Regions from separate parts of the Bacillus sp. M13(2017) genome, predicted to be linked through region 2. Evidence: riboswitches for the same ligand, from Rfam matches in the RefSeq annotation. Region 2 holds a riboswitch; each other region holds the start of a gene.
What was found. A riboswitch is a leader RNA that binds a small molecule or an ion and turns the genes downstream of it on or off. The one in region 2 is predicted to bind S-adenosylmethionine.
Positions count from the first base shown of each region.

Region 1: linked by a shared signal. The riboswitch ahead of CGQ22_RS19530 (methionine ABC transporter ATP-binding protein) and the one ahead of CGQ22_RS21320 (M20 family metallopeptidase) in region 2 are both predicted to bind S-adenosylmethionine.
Region 3: linked by a shared signal. The riboswitch ahead of CGQ22_RS17570 (Na+/H+ antiporter NhaC family protein) and the one ahead of CGQ22_RS21320 (M20 family metallopeptidase) in region 2 are both predicted to bind S-adenosylmethionine.

Region 1 is NZ_KZ268508.1:19,500-29,751, forward strand. It holds gene ligA (NAD-dependent DNA ligase LigA) at 1-1,238, shown strand, start outside; gene CGQ22_RS19510 (CamS family sex pheromone protein) at 1,255-2,451, shown strand; gene CGQ22_RS19515 (TSUP family transporter) at 2,548-3,318, shown strand; gene pruA (L-glutamate gamma-semialdehyde dehydrogenase) at 3,472-5,019, shown strand; gene CGQ22_RS19525 (cysteine hydrolase family protein) at 5,291-5,836, opposite strand; SAM riboswitch class I at 6,079-6,185, shown strand; gene CGQ22_RS19530 (methionine ABC transporter ATP-binding protein) at 6,309-7,328, shown strand; gene CGQ22_RS19535 (methionine ABC transporter permease) at 7,318-7,983, shown strand; gene CGQ22_RS19540 (MetQ/NlpA family ABC transporter substrate-binding protein) at 8,005-8,859, shown strand; gene CGQ22_RS19545 (HXXEE domain-containing protein) at 9,035-9,499, opposite strand; gene CGQ22_RS19550 (DUF3926 domain-containing protein) at 9,562-9,753, opposite strand; gene CGQ22_RS19555 (ArsA family ATPase) at 9,746-10,252, opposite strand, start outside.
Region 2 is NZ_KZ268509.1:158,867-169,118, reverse strand. It holds gene arsB (ACR3 family arsenite efflux transporter) at 1-744, opposite strand, end outside; gene CGQ22_RS21335 (ArsI/CadI family heavy metal resistance metalloenzyme) at 763-1,200, opposite strand; gene arsR (arsenical resistance operon transcriptional regulator ArsR) at 1,261-1,566, opposite strand; gene CGQ22_RS21325 (MDR family MFS transporter) at 1,735-2,991, opposite strand; gene CGQ22_RS21320 (M20 family metallopeptidase) at 3,316-4,521, opposite strand; SAM riboswitch class I at 4,610-4,711, opposite strand; gene CGQ22_RS21315 (AAA domain-containing protein) at 4,787-7,096, opposite strand; gene CGQ22_RS21310 (VOC family protein) at 7,208-7,600, shown strand; gene CGQ22_RS21305 (hypothetical protein) at 7,736-8,059, shown strand; gene CGQ22_RS21300 (serine hydrolase domain-containing protein) at 8,375-10,252, opposite strand, start outside.
Region 3 is NZ_KZ268506.1:156,084-166,335, reverse strand. It holds gene brnQ3 (branched-chain amino acid transport system II carrier protein BrnQ3) at 1-707, shown strand, start outside; gene CGQ22_RS17600 (DUF3922 domain-containing protein) at 730-1,068, opposite strand; gene CGQ22_RS17595 (response regulator) at 1,126-1,758, opposite strand; gene CGQ22_RS17590 (sensor histidine kinase) at 1,755-2,810, opposite strand; gene liaF (cell wall-active antibiotics response protein LiaF) at 2,810-3,550, opposite strand; gene CGQ22_RS17580 (PspA/IM30 family protein) at 3,657-4,319, opposite strand; gene CGQ22_RS17575 (lmo0954 family membrane protein) at 4,367-4,723, opposite strand; gene CGQ22_RS17570 (Na+/H+ antiporter NhaC family protein) at 4,906-6,222, opposite strand; SAM riboswitch class I at 6,317-6,422, opposite strand; gene CGQ22_RS17565 (ribonuclease FAU-1 family protein) at 6,543-7,061, opposite strand; gene gltP (glutamate/aspartate:proton symporter GltP) at 7,130-8,404, opposite strand; gene CGQ22_RS17555 (murein hydrolase activator EnvC family protein) at 8,899-10,173, shown strand.

The DNA of each region.
Region 1 (10,252 bases), on a different contig from region 2:
AAACAATTGAAGAAGTTATAGCTTATGTAGAAGAATGGCAAGAAAAACGTCCGCATCTTGATTATGAGATTGATGGAATCGTTATAAAAGTAGATGATGTTGCTCTTCAAGAAAGTCTAGGAACTACAGCGAAGAGTCCAAGGTGGGCGATTGCTTATAAATTTCCGGCTGAAGAAGTTGTAACGAGATTAACAGGCATTGAATTAAGTGTTGGCCGAACAGGGGTTGTAACACCGACTGCAGAACTAGAGCCAGTGAGAGTTGCTGGTACGATTGTTCGTCGTGCTTCTTTACATAACGAAGATTTAATTCGCGAAAAAGACATTCGAATTGGTGACTACGTTGTTGTGAAGAAGGCTGGAGATATTATTCCTGAAGTTGTGAACGTTATTTTTGATAAGCGTACTGGTGAGGAAGAAGAATACCGCATGCCAACTCATTGTCCAGCATGTGAGAGTGAACTTGTTCGTTTAGAAGAAGAAGTAGCACTTCGTTGTATAAATCCAACTTGTCCTGCTCAAATTCGAGAAGGGTTAATCCATTTCGTTTCAAGAAATGCAATGAATATTGATGGACTTGGAGAACGTGTCATTACACAACTCTTTGATGCTGATTACATTCGTACATTTGCTGATTTATATGCATTGACGAAAGAGCAATTATTACAGTTAGAACGTTTTGGTGAAAAATCAGCAACAAACTTAATACAAGCAATTGAAAATTCTAAAGAAAACTCGTTAGAGCGATTATTATTTGGTCTTGGAATTCGCCACGTTGGAGCGAAAGCAGCACGTACATTTGCAGAGCACTTTGAAACGATGGATGAGCTTGTAAAAGCAACGGAAGAAGAACTAAAAGCAATTAATGAAATTGGCGAAAAAATGGCTCAATCTGTTGTGACATATTTTGATAATGAAGATGTATTAGAGTTATTACAGCAGTTTAAAGAGTATGGCGTGAATATGACATACAAAGGTATAAAAATTGCAGATTTACAAAATGTTGAATCTTACTTCGCAGGAAAAACGGTTGTTTTAACAGGTAAGCTAGAAGTTATGGGACGAAGTGAAGCGAAGAAGAAGATTGAGGCATTAGGTGGAAAAGTAACAGGAAGTGTTAGTAAGAGTACGGATTTGGTTGTTGCAGGTGAAGCAGCTGGTTCGAAATTAGCACAAGCGGAGAAACATAATGTTGAGGTTTGGAATGAAGAGAGGTTCTTACAAGAGCTAAATAAGTAAGAGGTGCAAACTTACCATGAAAAAAATAGCATTAGCGGTATTAAGCCTTGGCCTACTTGTAAGTGGGTGTAGTGCAGGTGCCGACAAAGATGAAAAAGTGGCTGGGAAATCGGGGAAAGCAAAAGAACAATCAGTTGTTCCAAAATACGCTATTTCGGATGAATATTATAAGACGACTATTCCATTTGATGGTGGAAAGGCACGTGGTTTAGTGGTGCAAGGGTTAAATAGTCGCCTTGATATAGATGAATTTGAAACAGGATTAATGCGAATTGCAAAAGAATCATTTAGTACGAAAGATAATTTTTTAAAAGGCGGAAAAGCTCTAGATACTCAAACTATACAGATGCTTGTTAAAAGAAAACGTACAGATGCTGAACAAAAGGAACTAGAGGAAAAATTAAAAAAAGATGCAGTTAAATTTCCTAATATAGGATTAAATCCTGCCTTAGGAACAGGATCCGAATCACTAGAAGTGAAAAATAAAAAAAATCCAATATATATTTCAAATATTTTAGAGCATGATTATTATGTGAAAAAAGGCGATAACGACGAGGAACGTGTTGGTATGGTAGTTGGATTAGCGATGAATTCTGTTCAATATTTTAACGAAGAGCATGGTTACCCACGTGAAGCTGCAATCCCAGATGAAAAGATGTTAGCTGAAGGGAAAAAAATGGCGCAAGAAATTTTGAAAGTCATACATCAAAAAGAACCTGAAACAAAAAATATTCCGATAACATTTGCGATTTATCGCCAAGCTCCAAAGTCTTCGCTCGTGCCAGGTAATTTTGTTTCTTATGCAAATGTCGAAAAAGGTAGTGAAACGGTTGAAGATTGGAAACAAATTAATGAAAAATATTATTTGTTCCCATCAGAGCAAGCGAAAACAGATAATAAACGTGAAGATCTTGCAAGAGTATCCAACTTTAAGGCAAAACTAAGCGATTATTTCCAAGGAGACTATACAGCTGTTATTGGTACTGGTATGTATAGAGATGATGAATTAAGAGAAATGAAGCTTGATATTCCTGTCCAGTTTAATGGAAAAGCTGAAATAGTTGGTTTTACACAATATGTGGCAGGGCTTGTTATGGAATACTTCCCGAATTATATGAAAGTACAAGTAACGATTAAATCTGTAGAACGCCCAGAAGCTATTATTATACGTGAAGCAAAAAAAGATGAACCACTTGTGAAAATTTTAGATTAAATATGAAGGCTGTTCCTCTATGGAACAGCTTTTTTTCTTATGTAATTTTGTTATAATTTAAAATGTTGTAAAAAATAGGGGGAAGGGGTAAAGCTCATGGACGAATTAAGTTTTCAAGTCATTATTTTATTAATTGCATTCGGTTTTTTAGCAGCTTTTATTGATTCCGTTGTTGGAGGAGGAGGGTTAATTTCGCTTCCTGCACTTATGTTTGTTGGCCTATCGCCAGCTTCGGCAATTGCAACGAATAAATTAGCGGCAACAATGGGGACATTTACGAGTGCGATGTATTTCATTCGATCAGGAAAAGTTGATTTTAAAATTGTAGGAAAGTTAATCCCGTTAACTATTGTTGGAGCTGTGGCAGGCGCTTTAGTAGTAAAATTTATTCCATCGGATATTTTACGCCCATTAGTACTTGTAATGTTGGTATTTATTGCTATTTATATTATTGCAAAAAAGAATTGGGGAAGTGTGTCTACCTATAAGAAGATGACGCAAAGAAAAACATTAATATTTTTCTTTGTTATTTTAATGATAGGATTTTATGATGGATTTTTTGGACCAGGGACAGGGTCGTTTTTAATTTTTGCATTTTTATTAATTGGCTTGGATTTTATTCAAGCAGCAGCATCTGGAAAACTTTTGAATTTTGTTAGTAATATTGTATCTTTAATTACTTTTTTATTTTTAGACATAATTCATTTTGAATACGGTATTATCATGGGATTATCAATGATCTTAGGTGCTTATTTTGGATCGAAGTTTGCGGTTCAAAAAGGTGTTGGATATGTGAGGACTTTATTTTTATTAGTTACCATATTATTGATTGGAAAAAATGTTTTGGAATATACTCATATTTTGTAGATTCATACCCATGTATGGATCTCTTTTTTTATTATATTTTAAAAATTTATTAATTTTTAAAATATAAGTCTAGGAATATTTGAATAAATCTAAATTATCGTGTAGAATAATGTTGTAAAATGTAAACGTTTTTCTAAGGGGAGGCTAAAAAGAATGGTAGTAGCATACAAACATGAGCCATTTACAGATTTTTCAGTGGAGGCTAACAAATTAGCGTTTGAAGAAGGTTTAAAGAAAGTAGAATCTTATCTTGGACAAGACTATCCATTAATTATTGGGGGAGAAAAAATCACTACAGAAGACAAAATTGTTTCTGTAAACCCTGCAAATAAAGAGGAACTTGTTGGTCGTGTTTCAAAAGCAAGCCGTGAGTTAGCTGAAAAAGCAATGCAAGTAGCGGATGAAACATTCCAAACTTGGAGAAAATCAAAGCCAGAAATGCGTGCAGACATTTTATTCCGTGCTGCAGCAATCGTTCGTCGCAGAAAACATGAATTCTCTGCTATTCTTGTAAAAGAAGCAGGTAAGCCATGGAATGAGGCAGATGCTGATACAGCAGAAGCAATCGACTTTATGGAATATTATGGTCGTCAAATGTTAAAATTAAAAGACGGTATTCCAGTAGAAAGCCGTCCAATTGAATATAATCGTTTCTCTTACATTCCATTAGGAGTAGGTGTTATCATTTCTCCTTGGAACTTCCCATTCGCAATTATGGCAGGTATGACAACAGCTGCTTTAGTTTCTGGTAACACAGTATTACTAAAACCAGCTAGTACAACTCCTGTAGTAGCAGCGAAATTTATGGAAGTATTGGAAGAAGCTGGATTACCAGCTGGCGTAGTAAACTTCGTTCCAGGTAACGGTTCTGAAGTTGGTGACTACTTAGTAGATCATCCTCGTACACGTTTCGTAAGCTTCACGGGATCTCGTGATGTAGGTATCCGTATCTATGAGCGTGCAGCGAAAGTAAACCCAGGACAAATTTGGTTAAAACGCGTTATCGCTGAAATGGGCGGTAAAGATACAATCGTTGTTGATAAAGAAGCAGATCTTGAATTAGCAGCTAAGTCTATCGTTGCATCAGCATTCGGATTCTCAGGACAAAAATGTTCTGCATGTTCTCGTGCAGTAATCCATGAAGATGTATACGATCACGTATTAAATCGTGCTGTTGAATTAACAAAAGAATTAACAGTTGCTAACCCAGCAGTATTAGGTACAAACATGGGTCCTGTTAATGACCAAGCTGCATTCGATAAAGTAATGAGCTATGTTGCAATTGGTAAAGAAGAAGGTAGAATCTTAGCAGGTGGCGAAGGAGACGATTCTAAAGGCTGGTTCATCCAACCAACAATCGTTGCTGACGTTGCAGAAGATGCTCGCTTAATGAAAGAAGAAATCTTCGGACCAGTAGTAGCATTCTGTAAAGCGAAAGACTTCGATCATGCACTTGCAATTGCAAACAATACAGAATACGGTTTAACAGGAGCAGTTATCTCTAACAACCGTGACCATATTGAAAAAGCACGTGAAGACTTCCACGTAGGTAACTTATACTTCAACCGTGGATGTACTGGTGCAATCGTAGGATACCAACCATTCGGTGGCTTTAACATGTCTGGTACAGACTCTAAAGCTGGTGGACCTGATTACTTAGCACTTCACATGCAAGCAAAAACTACTTCTGAAACTTTATAAGAAATAGTAGAGGAGCTCTTCACAGAATGTGAAGAGCTCCTTTTAAAATTGAAATCCTATATATTACTATCGTTCGAAAGGAATGAGCTAAAACCTATTAATAGCGGGATAAACATGTGAACAGAAATAAAATGATGAGAAAAGTTGACTTATTAGTCATTTTTTTTAGTATTCATTTTGAGAATTTCCTGTATAATACAATTTGAAAGAAAATCTATGGTTCGACAAGGAACACTCCTTTCGGTTTTGCTCACTGAAAGGAGTGTTTTTTTTATGTAGCTAAAAATTCTTTCGTGCTTATTACATTTGCATATACACCATTTAAACTAGCTAAAATTGTATTGTGAATATAAACAGCTGGTATAGTAGCGTTCTTAAAAGAAAGGTCTTTTGTAGCACAAGCATCATGTATAACGGTACATTGAAAGTCAAAATCGAATGCAGCCCTTACTGTAGCATCAATACACATATGAGTCATCATCCCGCATACAACGACATGTTCAATATCTAAACGTTTTAATTGCTCTAGAAGATTAGTTTCTCGGAAGCTATTTGGATAATGTTTGACTATAACTGTTTCTTCTCTAAGTGGACGTACGCTTTCGTGAATATGTACACCTTCTGTATTAGGTAGGAAAAAAGTAGCGTCATCTTTTATAGCTACGTGTTGGATATGAAAAATAGGTTCGTTGTTTGTTCTAAAGTGTTGTAATAACTGATTAGCATATTCGCTTGCTTCTACTGGATTACGCAATTCCATCTTTCCATTTGGAAAATAATCGTTTTGAATATCGACGAGTAAAAGAGCTGTTTTCATATATTTATCTTCCTCCGAGTTTCATATTCAAATAAATTTATTCAATTCGTAGAGAGGATTCTCCTGTTTAAAAATATGAGGAAAAAGAATTTTAAATAACCTTGAAAGTTACTATTTTCTCATGAATTTTCATCTGAAAATTTTAATAAAGGAATAATTAATATTTTTCTAAAAAATGTATTGACTCTTATTATTCTGAGTTCTATAATGAGAATTAATTAAACGACAATTAAATCGATACATTCTTATCCAGAGAGGTGGAGGGACTGGCCCTACGATACCTCAGCAACGGGTTTTTTTAATACCGTGCTAACTCCAGCAAGCCATATAAAGGCTTGGAAGATGAGAAGATGTGAACGAGTACATATAAGTGCTCTCCTTCTTATCTTTATGGTTGATAAGAAGGAGGGCACTTTTTATTTTACCTCGAAAGCTCTGCTTCAAGTTTTTACAGCATATAGGAGGGGAAAAAATGATTTCTTTTAACAATGTAAGTAAAGTGTATGAATCAGCTGGGCAATCTGTTCATGCGGTGGAGGATGTAACATTATCAGTTGAGAAAGGCGAAATTTTTGGCATTATTGGTTTTAGTGGCGCTGGAAAGAGTACGTTATTACGCTTAGTAAATATGTTAGAGAGACCGACGGCAGGAACGATTTCAATAGATGATAAAGATATTACATCATTATCGACGAAAGAATTACGTAAACTGAGACAAAGAATTGGAATGATTTTTCAAAGTTTTAATTTATTTAATTCAAGAACAGTATTTGGAAATATTGCTTATCCATTAAAGTTAGCGAAAGTACCAAAGAATGAGATAAAAGAAAGAGTAAATGAACTGCTGAAGTTTGTAGGGTTAGAAGATAAAGCAAACTATTACCCAGAGCAGCTATCAGGTGGACAAAAGCAGCGTGTGGGCATTGCTAGAGCACTTGCGACATCGCCAGATATTCTTATATGTGATGAGGCAACATCAGCCTTAGATCCAGAAACAACGACAGAAATTCTAAACTTATTAAAGAAAGTAAATAGAGAATACAATTTAACAATTCTTCTTATTACACATGAAATGCATGTTGTGAAAGAAATTTGTCACCGTGTAGCTGTAATGGAGAAAGGAAAAGTTATTGAAGAAGGAAAACTGTTTGATGTTTTCACGCAACCAAAAACAAAGACGACTCAAAACTTTGTACGTTCTGTCATTAATGATCATTTACCGGAAAGTGTTCTAGCGAAAATTCAAAATGGTGGTCAAATTTATCGTCTAACATTTACTGGTGAGGAGACAGGACAGCCGGTACTATCATATATCGCAAAAAACTATAACGTCGATGTAAATGTACTGTACGGAAATATTATTGAACTTCAAAATGTGCTATTTGGAAATCTTCTTGTAGAGTTGCAAGGTGAGCAGAGGGAAATTCAAAAAGCATTACAACATCTAAGACTGCAAGTGCAGCTGAAGGAGGTAGAAGCTCATGCGAGTTGATTGGAGTATATTTTGGCCGCGCATACTAGATGCGACGGGGGATACCCTCTTAATGGTAATTGTAACCCTTATATTCGCTACAATTCTTGGTATACCCCTAGGTTTACTATTATATGTAACGAGAAAAGGAAACTTTTTAGAAAATAAATGGGTCTTTTCTATTCTTAATATCATTATTAATACAATTCGTCCGGTTCCATTCATTATCTTTTTAGTAGCTTTAAGCCCACTAACAAGAAGTGTTATCGGAACGACGATTGGAACAGCAGCAGCAATCTTCCCAATGACGTTAGTTGCATCAATCGGCATTGCTAGAATAGTTGAAACAAATCTTGTTTCTGTTCCAAAGGGAGTCATTGAAGCAGCTCAAGCAATGGGGGCTTCGCCAATTAGAATTGTTTTTGAAATTCTTGTGCCAGAAGCGTTAGCGCCATTGATCTTAGGGGTTACATTTATGACAGTTGGTTTAATTGAATTTTCTGCAGTTGCTGGGCTTGTCGGTGGTGGCGGTCTTGGTGATTTAGCGATGACATATGGTTATCAACGTTTTGATACATCAGTTATGTTCGTAACGGTCGTTTTACTTATCATTCTTGTACAGGTAGCTCAAAATTTAGGAAACTACTTTGCGAAAGTCTTTTTACGCAGATCATAAAAAGGAAGAGGGTAAAAGAAAATGAAGAAAATTTTAGCATTTGCATTATCAGCGATTGTAGGAGTTTCAGCGTTAAGTGGCTGTTCAAGTGGAGACATAGGGGCAGGAGCTAAAGAAAAAGTAGTTCGCGTTGGTGTAACTGGAACGGATGGAGACGCTTGGGAAATTTTGAAGAGGAAAGCTGAAAAAGAAGGAATTAAAATTAAACTGGTTGAGTTCTCTGATTACACAACGCCAAATAAGGCGCTAGCTGATGGAGATATTGAACTAAACTCATTCCAGCATATTGCTTTCTTAGAGCAATTTAAAAAAGAGCATAAGTTAGATATTACAGCTGTTGGTACAACGCAAATTGCGCCAATGGGTTTATACTCTGAAAAATATAAGAAAGCAAATGAAATCCCAGATGGTTCAGAAATTGCAATTCCAAACGATCCAACGAACCAAGCACGGGCATTAAAACTTCTTGATGCAGCTGGATTATTAAAGCTTAAAAAAGACTTTGGTCTATTTGGAGATCCAAGTGGTATTGCTGAAAATCCGAAGAAATTAAAAATTACACCGGTTATCGCACAGCAAACACCTCGTGTGTTAAAAGATGTAGCGGCATCAGTTATTAATAACGGTGTTGCTGGTCAAGCTGGATTAGATCCAGCGAAGGATCCTATTTTCTTAGAAGATCCAAAGAATGAAAATGCGAAGCCTTATATTAATATTTTCGCAGCTCGTACGAAAGATAAAGATGATCCAACACTGAAAAAAGTAATTGAATTATACCATTCAAAAGAAGTAACAGATGCAATTAAGAAAGAAACAAATGATGGTTCCATTTCAGTAGATCTTTCACTTGAGGAGCTTGAAAAAATCGTAAAATAATCATTGGGTTTAATGGACTAACAGAAGGAACCCCTCCGCTGTTAGTTCGTTCAACATATAATCTACTTAACAAACAAAACAAACCATAATTCTGTACCTTCCAATTCTGTATAATATAGAATCCAATGTTTGTTAAGTAGAGTAATAGACCAGGAGTTTTCCTGGTCTTTTTTTATTACTGAAAGCAGCTAGCGAGTAGTAAGGTAATCCCAATTATAATGGGATAAGAAAATAAGCTGAAAAGGAGTGTAATTACGAATTGCTTTTGATGAATTAAGTGTTTTTTTGATAAAAAAAAGAAAATAGAAAAGAGAGTAATGAAAAATGCGGATATTACGCCGGGGTTATAGGAGCGATAAATGAAAAACAAAATAATATGTTGAACAGAGTTGAAGAAGATGGCCCCTTGTATAAAAATAATCCAGCATATAGAAGACAAGAAGTTAAGTTGATATAGAAAGACGATAAGTAATACAAAGATTGTTAATACGGAAATGGCAATGAAAAATTGTTGGCTAGTTATAAGACGGATTGAAAATTGATTAGCAAGGTATTGTGGCATTTGGAAAGCTTCTTCAAGGTTATGAATGAAAAATAATAAGGGAATAATCCAGAGTATAGTAGTGGAATGTTTTTTCATCAATTTACATCACTCCAATAAAGTATAGAAAGCCTAAAAAAAGGCCATCTATACAGAGATAGTTAATCAATTATGATATTTTTTAAATTAACTTCATGATGCTCTCGTTCTATCGAATAAGCAGCTAGTTCCTCTTGTAAAATATTTAATATTTGCTTAGCGGATTGCTGGATTGGATTAGGTAGCTCTTCTAATATATGCATCCCGACTTTTACTTTTGTACGAATTACCCTTCGTAGTAATTCCTCATGCATGGACTACACCTCCAAACCGAATATTTAGTACATCTTCATCAAATTTTGCTCCTTGAATAGAAAGGTGTGTTAATGTTTTTGGTAACGTGATGTTCCGTTTAACAGAACCCGCTCGAATAATAAGTTCATCACCTTTTTGATTTAAGGAAAGTTCACTTTTGTTTGAGAAGGGAATGGACAGAACGAAAATATACTCATCGCCATCCTTTTTTACATATTGAGTGCGCCCGTTAAATTTCACTTCTGTAGGGGAATGATCAGTTTTAAATAAAGAATCTCCTACACGTTCTAACATAGACAAACCAACAACTTCTTGTTCAAACATTGGAGCTTCGTAAATAGGAAGGGGTTGAAAACTATCTTGAATTAATGTTTTATATTTCTTCTGTGCATCTTTCCATGCCTGAAAATAAGGATCGGTGACAGTGTTAGGGATGACGCGGTTAATCATAATGGCATCTACGTTATAATCGTATAAATTCAAATAAGTAAAGCTGCG
Region 2 (10,252 bases):
TAATGGTACGCTAACAATCATTTCCCCTTTTAAAGAGAACATAACGATGATTGTAAATAGTAATGCAAGTAATGTAAGTGGACTAATCTTCGGTATAAATACCTTTTCATACCACTGTCTACCTTTTAACTTAACGAGTACAAATCGCGTCAACATACCTGCTATAAAAGGAATTCCCAAATAGATAAACACGGATTTCGCTACTTCTACCATTGTAATATCGACAATAGCCCCTTCAATTCCTAACCATTCTGGAATGACTGTTACAAACACGTATGCATAAACGGAGAAGAATAGCATTTGGAGTACTGAGTTAAAAGCCACTAAACCTGCTGCATACTCTTTATCCCCATCTGCAAGATCGTTCCAAACAATGACCATCGCAATACAACGTGCTAACCCAATCATAATGAGACCAACCATATATTCTGGCTTATCAGGAAGAAAAATAATTGCTAAAACAAACATAAGTACAGGTCCGATAATCCAGTTTTGTACTAAAGATAAAACCAATACTTTTACATCTTTAAATACTCGGCCCATTTCCTCGTAACGAACCTTTGCTAATGGTGGATACATCATGACAATTAAACCAACAGCAAGCGGGATAGACGTCGTTCCAACTTGTAATGTATTTAGTCCGTCTACTACACTAGGAAATACATACCCTAAACCAATCCCAACAGCCATAGCTAGAAAAATCCATAGTGTTAAATATCGATCTAGAAAAGATAAACGTTTCATTTTATTTTCCATCTCCTATTAACAACAAGAATTTTGTTCTACTACGTTAGAAGTCGTGCAACAAGATGACTCTTCTATTTTGTGAACATCACTCTGTGCTTTTGTATAAAAGAATTCCCACTCGTTCCCATCAGGATCCGTTACCCAAAACTTATCTTGAACCGCATAGCAACAAGTTGTATCCATCTCATCACGTGCAAAGAAACCTTCTTTTTCTAATCTTTCTTTATGCAATGTAATCTCTTCAGCTGTATCCACTTGGAAACCGAAATGATTTACTTGGTTTCCCTTCACTTCATCTCTTACGTTCAGCGTGAAGTTAAGTCCTGGCGTCTCTAATAAAAATTTTGCATAATCTATTTTCACCTTAACTGGTGACTCACCAAATACTTTTTCGTAAAATTCAATAGACTTCTCTAAATCCGTAACATTTATACCAACATGAACATATCTCATAACTTATTCCTCCTCTTTATATGTTATTAATCAATTTTTTTTGATTAATACTACAAAATTTTAACAGCAACTACCTTTGCCTGTTTTTCTAAAAATGCAGCACAATTCTTCTGATAATAAATTATTTACTTCCGCATCATTTAAATCATAATAACTCCACGTACCTTTTGTTTCTTTTACAATTAAACCTGCATCTAATAAAATCTTTAAATGATAGGACAACTTAGATTGCGTCATTTCAAAAATCTCTGCTAAATCACATACACAAGTCTGGCCTCGCTGGCAAAGTTCATACATAATCTCTAAACGCTTTTGATCCGCTAATGCTTTAAATTTTTTCTCATAGAGCTGAAAATCTTGTGCCATTTTAGTCCCCTCTCCCTTCATCAAATTTTTTTGATGTTTATAGTATATATGTAGTTTAGCTCTTTATGCAACTAATTAATCAATTTTTTTTGATTAATATATTCTTCTCTTCTTTCCCTTAACAGAACTTTTAAGTTATCAAATTACAAAATGCCCTGCATAACAGGGCTATTTTGTAGAATTATGTATGTTTGTATTTGAAATCATACGAAATACTTTCACATAGAAAACTGCACTAACAAGGGTACAAAGTAATATAATTCCGAACACAACAATTGGAGATAGCCATGTAGAAAATACAATCATTATTGGTGCAATAAAACGCCCAATGGTAAATTGTAAATTAGATGCTGCCATATACTGTCCTCTAGAATTTTCAGGTGCATATTTACTGACGAAACTATGTACAACTGGCGAACGAATCAATTCCCCAATAGTTAATATTGCCATAAAGCCAAATAGTAGCCATATATTCGTTGTTAACCCTATTAAAAACATACCCATTCCAAATAATATATTAGAGACAATTAAAACGTTTCGGTCGCTCCAATTCTCAAAATATTTTGCAACTGGTAAAGAACATAAAACAAACAAAATGCCATTTAACCCCATCATCCATCCGAAAATTTCAGTATTACTCAAAGAGAATGAACCAGTACTCCATGAGAAAAGAGATTGAGTTGGTACAAATTCCTTTACATATAATGCAAGATAAAGATCTAGCTGCATGAAAGCTATCATAATCAAAACTCCCGCAAATATGTAAAGAGAGAAAATTTTATCACTAAAAATTTTCATATAATTATTCCATTGTTCTTTAAAGATTTTTGATATTGGATTGTTATCTCCATCATTTTTAGAAGCTTCGGGAAGCGTTTCTCTAATTATGAAATAGATTGCTATAAAATAAATAAATGTAACAATTGTACAAGTCCATAACAATTCACTTCGATAATGAAAGAAGAAAAATGAACCTAACACTGGTCCAAATACAGCACCAATATTATTTGCTGTAACAAAAGTGGCAAAGACCACCCTTCTATCCTTTTCTGGCACTATATCAGCTATCATTGCAGAACTTGCTGGACTGTATATTGCCCCGCTAATTCCAATACCGATATAGGCTAAATAATTAATCCAATGTGAATGAGATAAAGCAAAAACTGCAAACATTGCTACTTGTATGATTGTGCCTAATAGCATGACAGGTCGACGCCCTAATCGATCAGCTAAATATCCACCTAACAAATTACCTATTATGCCTACAAGAGGTATAATTGCCATTAAAATTCCGCCAATTGCTTTACCAAAAGCATCGCTATAGTATATTGCCATAAACGGAAAATACATCCAAAACAATGTATTGAACATAGTTTCGCCAATCAATCTAGTTTTTAAATTTCTGTCCCAAGATAACCATTTCAACGTAATACATCCCCTATTTTAACTTTTCAAATATTCACTATACATTCTATAAACTGTCAGTCCAAGGGAAATATAATAACATAAATTGAATTTATTTTACAAATTAATATAGAAATATAAATTTTAATTACAACACATTCTCTAGTTATTATCCTTTAATGCAATTCGAACTCACAGATCACCGTTACTATTAAACTAGACTAGACCAGATTCAAGATATCACTAAAGAAATAAATGATTCATAAATAGAAAAGAACATTGATTTTTCAATGTTCTTTTCTATTATTTCTGCATATGAATTAGATTTATATTCGAAAAAGCGCCTTACCCTTGATTCCTCTGCACCTCTTTAAACTCCTCCTTCACCTTATCTAACAATCCTTCTTCCGTAATTAATCGATACGCCGTATTTGCTAGTGCTTTTGCTGATGTAATTAACGCTTTGTCTCCAAGTTCTGAACGTGCTGCTTCTCTAAATTCATTCGTATGTGCAATTAAATCGTCTGGACCAATTTTAATGTACGGATGAATGGTCGGTACGACTTGACTTACGTTTCCTGCGTCTGTTGAGCCGATGCCAAATCTTTCTTTCCGATTTACGTCTTCACCTTGTAATTCTAGCTCTTCGGCTACGACTTCATTAAATGTTTTTGTTACGAGTAGTTCATCGATTTCATTTTGGAATTGATGAATTTTCACTTTCGTACCTGTTGCTAATGCTGCTCCCTCTGCGATATTTCTTACTTTCTCTGTTATTTCCGCACATCTTTTTCTCGTTGCTGCGCGGATGAAGAATCTTGCTGCAGCGTAGTCAGGAATAATGTTAGGTGCTTTTCCGCCCTCAGTAATAACGCCATGAATTTTCACATCTGACGGAAGTTGTTGGCGAAGTGCGTTAATGCTGTTATACAGCTGAATGACCGCATCTAATGCGTTAATTCCTTCTTCTGGTGAAGCTGCGGCGTGAGCTGTTTTTCCGTAAAAATGAAAATCAAGTGGATCGACTGCTAGTGATGGACTCGTTGTCGCTGTTTTTCCGCTCGGATGAATCATAAGTGCCGCATCAATATCTTTAAATAAACCAGCCTTTACATAACTCGCTTTTGCACTACCGTTTGGTCCTCCTTCTTCAGCTGGTGTTCCAAACACGACAACTTCTCCCCCAATTTCTTCAAGCGTTTCTGATAATGCGATTGCTGCCGCAACGCTAATTGTGCCAATTAAATTGTGACCACACGCATGACCAAGTCCTGGTAAAGCATCATACTCAGCTAAAAATGCGATAACTGGTCCTTGTTTTCCTGAGCTTTTTCGCGCAATAAAACCTGTTTCATGTCCAGCTATATTGTGCTGCAACTGAAACCCTGCGCTCCCTAGCAATAAACTTAACGTTCTTGATGCGTAAAACTCTTGGTTACCTATCTCCGGATTCGCATGAATATCATGACTTGTTTCTATGTACTTTTCCTTATTTCTTTCAATACTCTCTTCGATTGTTTTTCTTTGTGACGTTACTCCAGTAGCTCCCATTTTTCTTCCCCCTTATATTTTCACATAAAAAAGCCTCTTTCTAAAAGATAGAAAGAGGCTTCTGCATATACAGTCAAAATGAGCTTCTTTCTTATCTTTCAAGTTACCTTGCTGGAATTGGCACAGTATTCATAATGAATCCGCTGCCGAGGTGTCATAGGGCCAGTCCCTCAACCTCTCGTGATAAGAATTTTCATAAAATTATATTAAATTACATTCATTCTAAGTTCATTCCGATTAAAAGTCAAGGAATTCCTATCCGAATTTACCGAATATCTAAAAATCCTTTTAATACACCAATTGTTTCTGGTGCTTGCAGTCTTGCACATACGTACGGAAATTCCGTACTACCTTCAAACATCATTTGAGATGTAAGCGGTGCACCTGCCCAGAAGATTTCATCATCAATTACTAAGAATGGGAATGCTTTATTTTGTCTTTGTAACTTTACATTTTTCAGTGGAACTGGTCCATCACTATAAACTGTTATTTGCGCATTTGTACGCATTAACGCTTGCCATACTCGCTTATCCACTTGTTTTGTACTTGGAAGTGAAATAATAATTTTTCGTTTTGCGGCTAAAATATCTTTTAATAACCCTTTCGTTTCCTCAAGATTCATTTCCATAAACCAGCGTAAACGTTTCGAAATTTTCCGTTCCCACAATTGTCTTGATGTCGTGCGATCATACACATCTCCGTGACGTTCTATATGAGCTGTTAATTGTGATAATGCTTGTTTTCTCGAAAGGTTTTTACGCATATAATGGCAATCTGATAATTGAATGAACTTCCCTCTCGCCCTTGTCACTGCTACATTGACGAGGCGATGGTTTTTGTGATCAAAGAATAATACGCCAGGTCGTTCTTGCGGATAACTGTCAACCGTATCAAAGATCATCATATCTCTTTCAGAACCTTGGAACTTATGAACTGTTGCCGCTAATACTGGTATGTTTTGATATTTCGTTCTCTGCAACATTTCTCTAATACACGTCGATAAAAAGCGTGACTGCGCCCTGTAAGGTGTCACAACACCAATCGATTGAACACCATCTAACAATCCGATTAACATCATTTGCATTGCTACTAAACCAGACATAATGTTAAAACGTGAACCAGATGCAGCGTCTTTTAACGAAAAGGCTCCCATTTGGCTCGTATCGAATAAAACACTCGCCTCATTTGCGAACGGCTGCAATTGCGCAAGTTCTTTACGCTCTGAAACAGACGGATGATCGTATACTCTATTTTTATAAATAAACGAATTCGTAAACTTCGATATATCCGCATGCATACGTCTTTGTTCCTGCAACATAAATAGGTTCGGATGTGCTTCTGATTTATTAACAGACTCAACAATCCCAGCATGGTAAAACATATCTTCCCCGAGCCATTTGCGAACAAGTTCATGGTTCGCCATCGCAATTGGAGGTAATTGTAAAAAGTCGCCACAAACGACGATACGTTTTCCAAGTGAAGCAGCTAATGCGATTTGCGGAACATATGCCATACTCACTTCATCTACGACAACTAAATCAAATGTACGCTCATAAATCAGTGAATCAATGGCACATTTCGATAAAGTCGCGCCGATTACTTTCGCATTTTCAATGTATTCTTTTTCTACTTCTTTAATTTTTGCTTTTTGCTTTCGAAGATCACTTTCAATCTCTTGTATACGCTTCTTATCAGCAGAAGTCGCTTTATATGATAAAATCTTTTCTCGAAGATCTTGTCGTGTTTCCTCTAAATAGAGTCTTTCTTCTCCCCAAGATCCGTTCGTCGTTTCAACTAACTTCGACGCAAGTAACGTTTCATGATTTCGTATATGTTCATGTTGGCTATAACCGTAACGAACAATTTCGCCAGGTGTCCATTTCTTTTTCTTCTCAATTTGCTTCGTGACTTCACTCATTAATACGTCTACTGCCGCATTACTATGAGCTAATACAAGTACCGATTTTCCTTTTTGATAATGTGCCGAAATAATACGTGATAAATTGTAAGACTTCCCTGTTCCAGGCGGTCCCCACACGTACGTCGTCGGATTGTAAAATGAACGATACGCCAATTCATTTTTCGGATTTTTCATCTTCTCAATATGCTTCGGACTACTCGTCCCGTCAACAAGACGCTTTATACGATTACGTTTTAACTTATCTTTACGCGCTTCTTTCAATCGCTCTTGCAGTTGCTCTAACAATTGCCACGGTTCACTGTATAAAACAGCTTCTCGTATTTCACCTTGTATATAATCATTTAATTTCAATTCTATTTCTAATCCATGTACAGATAATACTTCTCCTGTCGCTTCCTCACCATCGAACTCAATTCGAATTGGTGAACCTTCCGGTAAACTTACTTCCGAAATAAGCTGAAATACATATACTGTACTTTCATAATCTGTATATAAAAAACGACCGTTCATGATAGAAATTTTACTACCACCTATCGTTTTCCAATGCTTAATTTCATACGCTAATGCATAATGCCACTCTTTCATCGTTTCCGATAATGAAGGAGTTTGAGTAGGTGTATTCATCGTATAATCTCCTTCCTTCTCCCCAAACATACTTTCTCACTATACCATATAACACGCTAAAATTTGTAAGGTTTTTATCTTGCTTATTTTCTTAATTTTCAATAATATATTGTATATAATTTTCAGAAAGAAGGAATCTACATGTCAGTTAGAAGAATTGAACACGTCGGACTTATGGTCGCAAACTTAGAAACATCTATTTCATTTTATGAAGAAGTAGTTGGCTTACAGCTCATTAAACGTATGGGACACCCGAATCCAGACTTAAAACTCGCTTTTTTAGGTGTGGAAGAATCAAAGGAAACGATACTAGAACTCATTGAAGGTTATAACTCTTCTCTTCCGGCAGAAGGAAAAGTACATCACATTTGCTTTAAAGTAGATTCATTAGAGAATGAAATCGAAAGAATACAGAAACATAAAGTAACCTTTTTACTAGGAGAAGAAATCGAAACATTACCAGATGGAACACGTTACATATTCTTCGCTGGTCCTGATGGAGAATGGATTGAGTTTTTTGAAACTGAGAGATAAAGCAAACCTTTATTTTGCGGAATAGAAAAAGAACCGGAATTACGGTCCTTGTTTTTAACCAGTAACAATGAAACATACCTCCAACCTAAGAATTTACCAAGATTAAAAATACAATCATTTTGTTAGGAGGAGAGAATGGGAAATACAGTCTTTATTCTTGTTTTTTGGATACTGATACTATTTCCAATCCTTTATGTCATCAAGATAAAGGATTGGAATATAAAAACAGCTGCCTTATTTGTTGGAAGGATTCTATTAAGTATTGTCTATTTTATAAATGGAATGGTATTAGGTCTGCAACGAAATTGGGTAGAACCTCCCTATGAAACAGAATGGGATTTCTTTGTAAAGTCTTTACTAAACGGAAAAACTGATGCACTTATACACTTGTTACTTCTAATTATTATCATTACTTTGGATCTATTCATTACATTTTATTATATTAATAAAAAGAAATAGGATATTCTCTCCTATTTCTTTTTTATGAGTAGCGCCATATCGCTATCAAACTAATGTTTTACGCTGCCCCTAAACAATAATTTTTAACATTTTTACTCTGGGGATGTCAATTTTACTATTTTTGGGGTATTTTTTTTTACTAGCTTGATGGACATGGGGTTAATTTATTTTCTTAGGCTGATAGGCATGTGGTGCTATCCCATTGCTATTAAGGTAAGAATTTAAGTGTAATATCATTTAAGGTAATACTTAAGATACAAATAAAATATCTTTTCCATGTCGCACTGTTTTATTGAAGTCTATCCCGAGTTGTAGCTAGTTCAATGCGACTGTAAATTCGGAGTTCGGTGCGCCAGCAAATACAACGGTTCCGTTCTCTGGTAGTTTCACTTTGTTATTATCACTAACGACGGTAAAATTGACGCATACTCCATTCTCATCATACACCGCGAATGAACTTCCTGATGACAACTCCACATTCATCGTTTTCCCTGCTGCCTCTTGCGGGACCGTAAACCATTTCGCATGCCCATTTTTTTGCAATGTAACTTTCGATAATTGACCTGTATCAAGGGGTTTTACGTTAGATTCACTGACGTATAAAAAGCTGGACATCTCCATATATTCAGTACCATCCTCTGTATAGAAATGGGCTTCCTTTGTATCCCGCCCATTCATCACAGGAATTTGAATTTGATGCGTCGCCGTATTCGGACCTGTAATTTTTTTGCCGTCCCAATATCCATCCTTGATCGTAATTTGTGTGTTAAGAGGCATTAGTTGTCCTAGATAGTTCATAGAATTAAATTTTTCGTTAACGAGATAGAACTTGCCACCCTCGCGCTTCGCCCATGCAGCAGCTGTTTTCTTCGGTAACACATTGTTTTCTAATTTCTGGGCTAAATAGTGAGTCAGCACATTTTGCCCCAATCCCGGTGATAATTCATATGTGCTCTCTCTCAAATAAACTTTTCCATTCTTCTCTGTGACGAAGTTAAGCTTGGAAGTACCCTTCTCATTTATAAAGCTCCCATCCGCCGTATATACATATTTTTCTTCCGGTTTAGTTGGTAAAAACAGTTCTCCCTTCTTCGTAATTTCTATTTTGAAATGGCTATAGCTATTTCCATAAAATCCTGCTTTTTTTACCACGTCTTGAGGCACTTTAGCCTTGTCAGGCTTGCCGAAGGATTTATCTGGCTTTATATCCTTAATTGTCCCTTTCTCTTTAAGCCTAGCTAGCAGTAATTTATTTGCCAACAGTTGATTTGTCATGCTGCCGCCGCCGGAGGACAATACAGCTGCTGCCATCTTCTGTTCTGGAAGCACGACCAATGTAGCATGTTGCAGTATCGTATCCCCACCCTTAGTCAACGCTTTTATCCCATATTCACTGAATGGGTATAGTTTCACACTATCCCAGCCAAGTCCATAGTTGAACACATTTCCGCTATCTTCCGACCACATTCCTTTTTTATATTCTTCTTGTTCCATCGCCTTGACTGCTTTATTAGAGAGAATTTCTTTCCCCTGTCCCATAAATATTTGTGAGAATCGCACCACATCTTCTGCAGTAGAAGAGATTCCTCCCGTACCAATTAGATTCACCATTTCACTTGGTAGCTGTCCCTGGTATGTCGGAGAATACAGTCCAGCCCGCTTTTCGTCTTCCCATTTGTCTTGCGATGTTATCGTATGATTCAGTTTTAATGGCTCTGTAAACTTTTGATGTAGAAATTCAGTAAAACTCATACCGCTGACTCTTTCTACCAAGATCTCAGCCAGTGTAAAACCGTCATTACAGTATACTGAGAACGCACCAGGGTCTGCCTTCAAGTTTTGGTTGGACAATTGTTGCAATAATATATCATGGGCATAAGCATCATTATCTTTAAATAAAAATGCATTATTGAACGTCGAACCTTGCAAACCCGAGGAGTGATTCAACAGCATACGCGGTGTAATACGCTTATATCGTTTATCTTTCATTTTGAAATCAGGAATATAGCGGGCAACAGGAGCATCCAAATCAACTTTTCCTTCGTCTACCAGTTTCATAACAGCCGCAGCTGTATATACTTTACTGGTTGAACCAATTCCATATAGAGTATCTTTAGTTAGTGGCTCTTTCCCTTCTATGTCGTTCTTACCTGTCTGACCCGACAAAATAAGTTTACCATTATCAATCAGCGC
Region 3 (10,252 bases), on a different contig from region 2:
GCTCTAAAGGTGTGAATAATCGTAAGTCCATTGCCATCGCCACAGCAAAAGCAGGGCTTATTGCCGCTACAGGGCTCGTACTTGTATATGGTGCACTCGGCTGGCTCGGGGCAACTAGCGTCTCTCTCGGATATGCAAAAAATGGTGGACAGTTACTTACTGTTATCGTACAACAATTATTCGGTCCGTACGGTTTGCTTCTATTATCTCTTATCGTTACACTCGCTTGCCTAACGACATGTGTTGGACTCGTATCTGCATGCAGCCAATATTTTTCAACGTTATTAACTACATTTTCATACAAAATGTTCGCAAGTATCATTTGTGCTTTAGGGTTACTAGTTGCCAACTTAGGTTTAACAAAAATCATTGCCATCTCTGTTCCAATTCTACTTGTTGTGTATCCAATTGCGATTGTACTCGTACTACTATCATTACTTCATAAATACTTCGGTGGATATCGCTCCGTTTATGTAGGCGCTTTGATTGGAGCAGCAATCGTAAGCGTATTTGATGGATTAAAACAAGGTGGTATTTCCGTTTCATTTATCACATCATATTTTGAATTTATCCCTTTATATAATGAAGGAATAGGCTGGCTAGTACCTGCATTAGCTGGATCTCTTATCGGCCTTACAATCGCTAAGCTAAGTGGTGCGAAAAAAGTCCCCTTGCTAACCGAATCTCATGAAGTAAAAGCATCCTAAAAAACTCCCAAAAGGGAGTTTTTTACATTTGAGAAGCAGTATGATTAAAACTACTTATTTTATACGCTCTCGTATAATAATCGATATTTGTATCCACTGTTTCTACTTTGACAACATCGTAGCAATCTTCTTGCTTTATTAAAAATAAATAGTACTCTTCTGTCGCCTCAATAATTGCAATTTTATCTGTTTCAACATTATATTGTTCACAAAGCGCTTGTAATACGTTCACATAATCCCCTAATTTTTTAGACTTATCCATGCCAAATATAGTTTGAACTAACATATACATTCTCCCCTTTGTATGTACTGTTAACAACCTAATGATAACGCTTACATATATTGACGTCAATAATAAGATTCGGTGCAAATTAATAATCAGTGAGGATAGCTCCCCACTGATTAAAGTTTCACTGTATCATTTCGTCAATTGATGTCTAAACGCATAAATAACCGCCTGTGTCCGATCACTTACATTTAGCTTATTCAATATATTACTCACATGTGTCTTTACTGTTTTGAGCGCAATAAACAACTCATCTGCAATCTCTTGATTACTTTTCCCCTCTGCAATTAATAACAAAATTTCTGACTCTCTTTCTGTTAACTCCTCATGCAAAGGTTGCTCTTTCTTTTGACGCATACGGGACATCATTTTCCCGGTAACTTTCGGCTCTAATACTGTTTCTCCATCATAAGTAGCTCGTACAGCATCTGCAATATCACTTGCTCTTGATGTTTTTAACAAGTAACTGGTCGCCCCAGCCTCAATAACAGGATACAATTTTTCGTCATCTAAAAAACTTGTTACAACTACAATTTTTGCTTCTGGCCATTCTTGAATAATAGCACGTGTTGCTTCGACACCATCCATCTCGTCCATGACAAGGTCCATCAAAATAATATCCGGTCTTAATTGCAAAGCTAACTCTGAACCTTTTCTTCCATTTTCAGCTTCTCCAACTACTTCAATATCTGGCTGCGTTGATAAATATGCAGATACACCCATTCGAACCATTTCATGATCATCCACTAGTAATACTTTTATCATGATTCTCCCCCTCTCTCAATCATAATGGGTACTTTCACTTCTATCTGTGTACCTTTATTTGGAAAACTAAGCACTTTTAATGTACCACCAATTTCATGAACACGCTCTTGCATCGATCTTAGACCATATGAACCAGCCTTATTAACCCCTACTTTAAAACCAACGCCGTCATCAATGATTTTTAAAATCGCATATTGATCAATTTTTCGAAGGCGCACTTCCGTTTTCTTTGCCTTCGCATGCCGTAAAGTATTAGACAGCGCCTCTTGCACAATACGGAATAAGTGATCTTCTACACCTTTTTTTAATTGAATCGGTTCAATTAACCATTCAATTTTCATATGTTGCTTTCTAGACAGTTCTGTTAATAATTCTTCTATACCCTCTGTTAGTTTTTTACCTTCTAACTGTACTGGGCGTAAATGAAGAAGTAATGCTCTCATTTCTGATTGTGCATTTACGACCATATTTTCAACGAGTTGCAACTGCTTTTTCGTCGTTTCTGGAAATTCAGCTACTTGTTCATTAATAGCCGACATCATCATCGACATTGCAAAAAGCTGCTGACTGACAGAATCATGCAGCTCCCTCGCCAATCGATGCCTTTCTTGAGAAATTGCTTCTTGTCTCATCTCTTCATTCCAATGAGCTCGTTCATTCGTTACTTTTTGAAAGAGTCCAGCTTGCTCCTCTAATCGGCGAGCCAGAACGATTACTTTTCGTTCCACTTCATGAAATTCATCATCTGCAGTAAACGAAACATCACTCGGAAAATTCCCTCGCTCTACTTCAAATAGAAACGTATTTAATCCTTGTATACGCTGCTCTATATAGTAACCGATTGCATATCCTACAATTCCTCCGATAAGTAAACTTGTAGTCATAATAAACAAGCCAATTGGAACAGAAGCGATGGATTCCTTCCATAATAAATCATATACTTGTTGCTCGCTTTTCCATACATATACAATTGTACAAATGAGTGCGATACTAACTGAGGACAACATAGAATAACGAATATACATCCACGAAATATTTTTTTGTTTCTTCATTATACTTTCCTCACTTCCGTATCGCCTACGACAAGCGAAGAAATAATTTTTATACGACGAGGAGCCTCTTTATACTGCTCTGTTCTAAATGTAACATTGCGGTTAAACCCTGTCTCCTCATGACCTGGCAAGAGCACACGTCCGACAATAACAGAATGATTTAGAGACAATTCAATATCATACGGCACATATAAACGAATATTACCAACGACACCCCGAATAACAATTACCGTTTCCCCTTCTGGAATCATAGCAGTTGTTAAATCTATTTCCACATCACAAGCACCATATTGAACATTAATATCCTCAAGTTCATAAATATGATCCATCATTCTTACATTGCCTACAAACATATTTTTCAAATATGGTTCTGTACGATATATTTGCTTCTCTTCGTCTATAATCCCTTTTTCTTTAATTTCAACCTTCATTGCTTTTTGCTGATGTCCTTGTTGAATCAATTGATAACCAATTAAAGCTAAACAAGCAAATACGACAAGAACAAATGCTGCTGATGAAAATAAGAAAAATAAAAATACGATACCACCAACAAATAAAAATACATTTCCCCGTACATAACGATTCTTTTTACGATAATGCCTTCCAAACATAAGCATAATAAATGCAAAAATGAGACCACCTGGTTCAAAATGTCCAAGTATCATATCAAGAAAAAGACCGAATCCAAATATGATGAGGAGCATTCCCATTAATTGTGTCTTTGAAAAATGTTTCTTCATTTCAGCTCCCCCCTTCTTGTCACATATACATAGAAGAAAAGGCATTGCTTTCCAACACCTTTTCTCCTATCACTATATCATAAGCCTGTTTTATAATATACTACTATTATTTTGTTAACTCTTTCGTTAACGATATATCATTCTTTTCTTTCATTTCACGCTCAAGTTTTGCAATTTTCATATCAAATGTGTCACGCTCATGCTCTTCATTCATACGAGTTTCTAAGTCACGAATGTGATCTTCAATTTCTTCAAATCGTAAGAACGGATTATTTTCATCCATTTTATGCATCGCAGTATTCATACGACGATTTGCATGTGCCATATTTTCACGTGCCATTAGTTCCATACGCTTTGCGTGCATTTCTTTTAACTTATTTTTCATTTCAGAAAGACGACGCTCTAACTCATCAATTTGCTCTACAACACCTGCATACATTTCTTCTAATCGAGTTACTTGCCCTTCATAATAAGCTACCTCTTCTAAAGCACGTTCATGCAATTGTAATTCGCCTGCTTCTTGAGCAATGATAGCTTGCTTTGATCTTTTATTAACGAAATAACGCGCTTGCTCAAGCTCACGAGCAAAGTTAGATTTTAATGTTTTATGACGCTCAATTAACTTCTCAATTTTTGTTATTTCGCGCTCACTATCACGTAAATATTGGTTTAACATCGCAATTGGATTTTTTCTTTCCTTCTCATCTAACACGTTATGAAAATCAGCTAAAATTGCATCGCGTACACGTCCGAATAAAGATTGTTTCATTATAAATCTTCCTCTCTTCTACTTTATTTATAATTTGATTTATTGTTTTAATTTTTCATTAATTTGTTCCACTCATCTTCAAAGTTGCTATATGGTTTAGAACTTTCTGGAGCAGATTCAACAACTACATCTTTTTCTTTTTTCCACTCACGGTATCCGTAATATAAAACCACTAAAGCAGCGATACCGATTAATGCTGGCGAATGAGAAAGTGCAATGGATAAACCGATTAAACCAACAATACCCCAAGCTAACTTTCCAAAAAATGATTTAGCTCGCACAAATGATTTATAGCTCCAATATACAACTCCTGCTCCGATTGCGAACCCTACAATACCAGCAAGACTACCAAGAGCAATTAAAGCCAAAATACCGGCTGCGATAAACGCTAGAAATTGTTTCATCTTGTGCTTGCCTCCCTTCGATTTGATACTCTTATCTTAACTATTTTTTCATCTTTCCATAACGAGCTTAAGAACCGTTTTTAACTCAGACTTAAGACCGAGTCATATTCAGCCCTTTACGCAAAAAAACGTGCAGAGTCTATTCTCTGCACGTTTTTTTAATTACTAACATTCATATTAAATTAAGCTGTTTTATGATACTTTTTTTTCTCAGCTACTTTCGAAAACCTTGGAAACCCAATTAAAATAGAAACAATCCCACATACTCCAACTAAGATTGGATAAAATGCATATGGTAACAATTCAACCGGAGATAACGCTGCAAATCCTGCTGCCGTTAACATTTGGGCACCGTACGGAATTAATCCTTGCACACAACATGAGAAAAGATCTAATACACTCGCTGATTTACGAGGGTCTATTTCATATTGATCTGCAATATTTTTTGCAAGCGGGCCTGTAAAGATAATTGAAATCGTATTATTCGCTGTACACATATTTGTCATACTCACTAAACCAGCAATACCAAATTCCGCTCCTTTTTTCGAACGAATATTACGTGTTAATACATTCATTAAATATTGAATACCACCATTATATTGGATTAATTCAACCATACCGCCAATTAATATAGCAAGTAATACTAACTCCATCATACCGCCCATTCCAGTCGTTACACTTTTAAAGAAACTTTCTAACGTGTAACTTCCATCTATAAGACCGATAACACCAGATAGTACAGTTCCACCAGTTAATACAATAAGTACATTCCAGCCAAGTAGCGCTGTAATAAGTACTCCTGCATACGGTAAAATCTTTATCCAATCAAAGCTATGCGCTTTAACCTGCGTATCACTTCCTGAAGTAACTATTACTAATAATACAATTGTGATAATAGCTGCTGGTAATACAATTAAAAAGTTCGTTTTAAACTTATCTTTCATTTCTGTTCCTTGTGAACGAACAGCTGCGATTGTTGTATCTGAAATAAATGATAAATTATCACCAAACATCGCTCCGCCAACAACAGTAGCCATCGCAAGCGCAATTGAGATATCAGTTTGACCACTAATACCTACAGCAATCGGTGCTAATGCTGCAATTGTTCCCATTGAAGTTCCCATCGCTAATGAAATAAACGCAGCAATAACAAAGATTCCAGCTATGATAAATCCTGGCGGTAAAATAGTTAACGCTAAATTAACAGTTGAGTCTACTCCGCCCATTCCTTTAGCAGTTTCAGAAAATGCACCTGCAAGCACAAAAATTAATACCATAATCATAATATCCGGATTTCCTGCACCTTTAGCGAACCGCTCGACTTTCACATTAAAACTTTCTTTACGATTCATCACTAAAGCGACTCCTACAGCAATTGAAATCGCTACAAGTATCGGCAATTTATAGAAATCACCTGTAATAATTCCAGAACCAATAAATAGCGCCAAAAATATCCCAAGTGGTAATAAAGCTAAACCATTTCCTCTCGTTTCTTTCAAAGTACCATCTCTCCCTAGTTTCAACCTTTTTCTAATGAATAACAAAAGACCTCTTCCAATGAGAAGAGGTCTTATACATCTATAAGAAACGCTCTTCTCATCTTTCAAGCACACGCTTGCTGGATTTGGCACAGCACTCTGAAATCGAGTCCGCTGCCGAGGCATCGTAGGGCCAGTCCCTCCGCCTCTCTTTATAAGAAGGTTTCATATTTATTTTTTAATAATAATTTCTTTCCTAACTTTACTCGCTTACAAAACAAAAGTCAATTGTTTTTTGTATAGATTTTTTTGGTAATTATACAAAAATGTGAATACAACAATCATTTTAACTTTTCGATTTCTTCTTCTAATATTGAAATCCAATAAAATTCACTATTTTTTATTGCAGCTAATATCCATTTCGTAGTGTACCAAGCTAACTCATACTCTTCCTTCGTGACATCGCCACTTTTATAAGCATCCTCTAGCTCCTCTTCATCTAATACATACACCTTACCGCTAGATAATAATACTACATCTAAATATAAATCATCAAAATAAGGTAAACCACGATCGTCTATTTTATATTCTTTCGCCACATCGATATAATATTGCACTAATTTTTTCTGATCATCTAACATAGCGGTAATCGCAAAGTTTTTCCCGTCTATGAAATATTGAATCCACATATACTGATCCGCTGCAATACAAAGTTCTTCACCATCATATTCTTTACAACTAGGCTTCCTCACCTTTTTTATATCCAGTATTCCGAGCATCCCCTCTTCCACTTGCTTAACCGTATAACCCTTCTCTATTAGCCTCTTCCACGAAGAACCGTCACCATATTTACGTTTCATTATGTCTGCTCCTCTTCTATATACAGAAAAGCTCCCACATATTATGTGAGAGCTTGTTCATATTATAATTAAGCCGCTTGACCCTTTTCAGAAATCTCTTTTAAATAAGCTTGTCCTTTTTCAGCGTCATATTGACCTTCCCACTTAGACATAACTACAGCTGCTAAAGAGTTTCCTACAACGTTAACTGCTGTACGAGCCATATCTAAAATACGGTCAATACCAGCAATGAACGCTAAGCCTTCAGGTGGAATACCTACTGTACCAAGTGTCGCTAATAATACAACGAATGATACGCCCGGTACACCTGCGATACCTTTTGATGTAACCATTAATACAAGCAATAATGTAATTTGTTGTGTAATAGATAAATCAATACCGTACATTTGCGCTAAGAAAATAGCCGCAATTGCTTGATATAAAGTTGATCCATCTAAGTTAAATGAATAACCTGTCGGAATAACGAAAGATGTAATTGCTTTCGGACAACCGAATTTCTCCATTTTCTCCATGATTTTTGGTAAAACTGTTTCTGAGCTTGCTGTAGAATACGCTAAAATCAGCTCGTCTTTTAAAATCTTAAAGAATTGGAAAATATTAATTCCAAATATTTTCGCTGTAAGTCCTAAGACAACTACTACGAAGAAAATCATTGCTCCATATACGACAATTAGTAATTTCCCTAATGGAATTAATGAAGCAAGACCAAATGTAGAAACTGTAACACCAATTAGTGCAAACACACCAAATGGTGCAAATTTCATAACTTGGTTTGTTACGTAAAACATTGCGTCAGCTACACCTTGGAAAAATTGAAGAACTGGTCTTCCTCTTTCACCAATTGCCGCTACACCTAAACCAAATAGTACAGAGAAGAAGATAATAGCAAGCATATCTCCGTCAGCTAATGACTTCATAATGTTCGTTGGAACAATATTTACAAATGTATCTGCAAATGAATGACTTTGTACTTGCTCTGTCGTATGTGTATATTTCGAAATATCTGTCTTTGTTAACTGCTCCATATTTACGCCTTTTCCTGGTTGGAAAATATTCGCTATTAATAGACCAACAATAATTGCAATTGTTGTAATAATTTCAAAGTAAATAATTGTTTTTCCGCCTAGTCGACCTAGTTTTTTAACATCGCCAACACCAGCAACCCCAACAACAATGCTTGCTACAACAATCGGTACAACGATCATTTTAATTAATCGGATGAAAATATCACCAATTGGTTGTAAGTACTTCACAACAGCTGGATTATCAAAGAAAATCGCCCCAACCGCAATACCAAGTGCAAGTCCTATTAATATTTGCCATGCAAGTCCTATTCTTTTCATATTTGTTGTAACCCCCTCTTCGATGTGTCACTCTATCTCTCATTCTATCTCTATAAAACTTGAAATTAAGAGTATTACATATTATTCGACAATTCACTACATTTTGTCCCTGTTAAAAATCATAAATCAAAAATTTAAATCTGACAACAAAATAACTTTGCCCGAACACAAATAATTTTCTTGACAAAAAGCAGACCCATGTCAGAAAACCTAACATGAGAACGATTCCTCACTAGTGTTTTATTAGCTTTCCAAGCAATATCTCATCTCATAAAAACGATTACTTTCCTCCTTTATTTTACAGATAAATCCCAAAATATACCTTTGTTACACATATGAATAAAATGTAAGCACTATGACAATTACAGTTGAAAAATGATAAATTCCGACAAAACTTAGCAATTTTATAAATTTTTCTTTACATTATGATTACAACGATAGACACCCTTCTTCTTATGATATATAACATTCATAGGGAAAGGAGTCAGACAACAATGAAAAAGAAATTTGCAGCGTTTAGTGTTTTAGCAGCAGGAACGATTTTTGCTTCCCCGTTACTTTCACCCGTATACGCTGAAACGAATCAAGATAAATTATCTAATATTCAATCTGAATTAGAAGGCAAACAAAGTGACTTACAAAATAAATCAGTCGAGAAAGAACAAATAGAAAAAGAAATTCAAGAATTACAGAAGAAAATCGATGAATTAACTACTTCTATTAATAAAAATGAGGCTGAATTAAACGATACAAAAAAGGAAATTAGCAAAACGCAACAAGTAATTACTGATAAAAAGAAACATATAGAACAATTACAAACAAACATAGATACACGTCAGGAAGTTATTAAACAACGATTACAATCTATGCAAGAAAAACCGCGTACAAATATCATTACAGAAGTATTAACAAACTCTACAAACATTGCTGATCTTGTTGATAATATGTACTCCGTAAGTTTAATATTAAACAACGATACAGATATTGTAAAAAAACAAACATCTGATCAAAATGCTGTAACAACAGAAAAAGAAGCTGTTGAGAAAAAAGAACAACAACTGAAAGAATCTGAACAAAAACTAGAACAAAAACAGCAAGAATTACAAAATAACCAACAACAGCAACAAACCCTTATTAACGATCTACATACGAAAGTAGCAAAAGTAGATTCAGAGATTGAAGGATTAGAAGAATCCAAAGGCATTTTAGAAAATCAACGTCAAGCTGTTCAAAGAGCAATTGAAGAAGAAAAACGTGCCGAAGAAGCTCGTAAAGCGGAAGAAGCTCGCCAGGCAGAAGAGGCTCGCAAGCAACAAGCTACTAAATCTGCTCAAAAAGCTCAAGCAGCCCCAACACCACATGATACAAATATCGGTGGCTTTATCAAACCAGCAGCCGGATCAAAAACTTCCGGATTTGGTGTACGTTCTTTAGATAACCATAAAGGAATTGACATCGCTGCTTCGGGAACGGTTCCAATTATCGCTGCTGCAGATGGCGTTGTTATTCGCTCAGAATTATCATCTAGTTACGGAAACGTAGTGTATTTATCTCACCGTATAAACGGAAAAACATATACGACAGTATATGCTCATATGAATAGCCGTTCTGTATCGAATGGACAAACTGTAAAACAAGGCGATCAGCTTGGATTTATGGGGAATACGGGCCAATCATACGGACAACATTTACACTTCGAACTCCATCTTGGAGAATGGAATGTCGGCAAGACAAACGCAGTTGACCCATCTCCTTATATCGGATTATAAAAAACCTCGGTGCCTACCGAGGTTTTTTTATTTATACTTCACACAATATAGGCATTCTACATAGACTATAACTAAATGC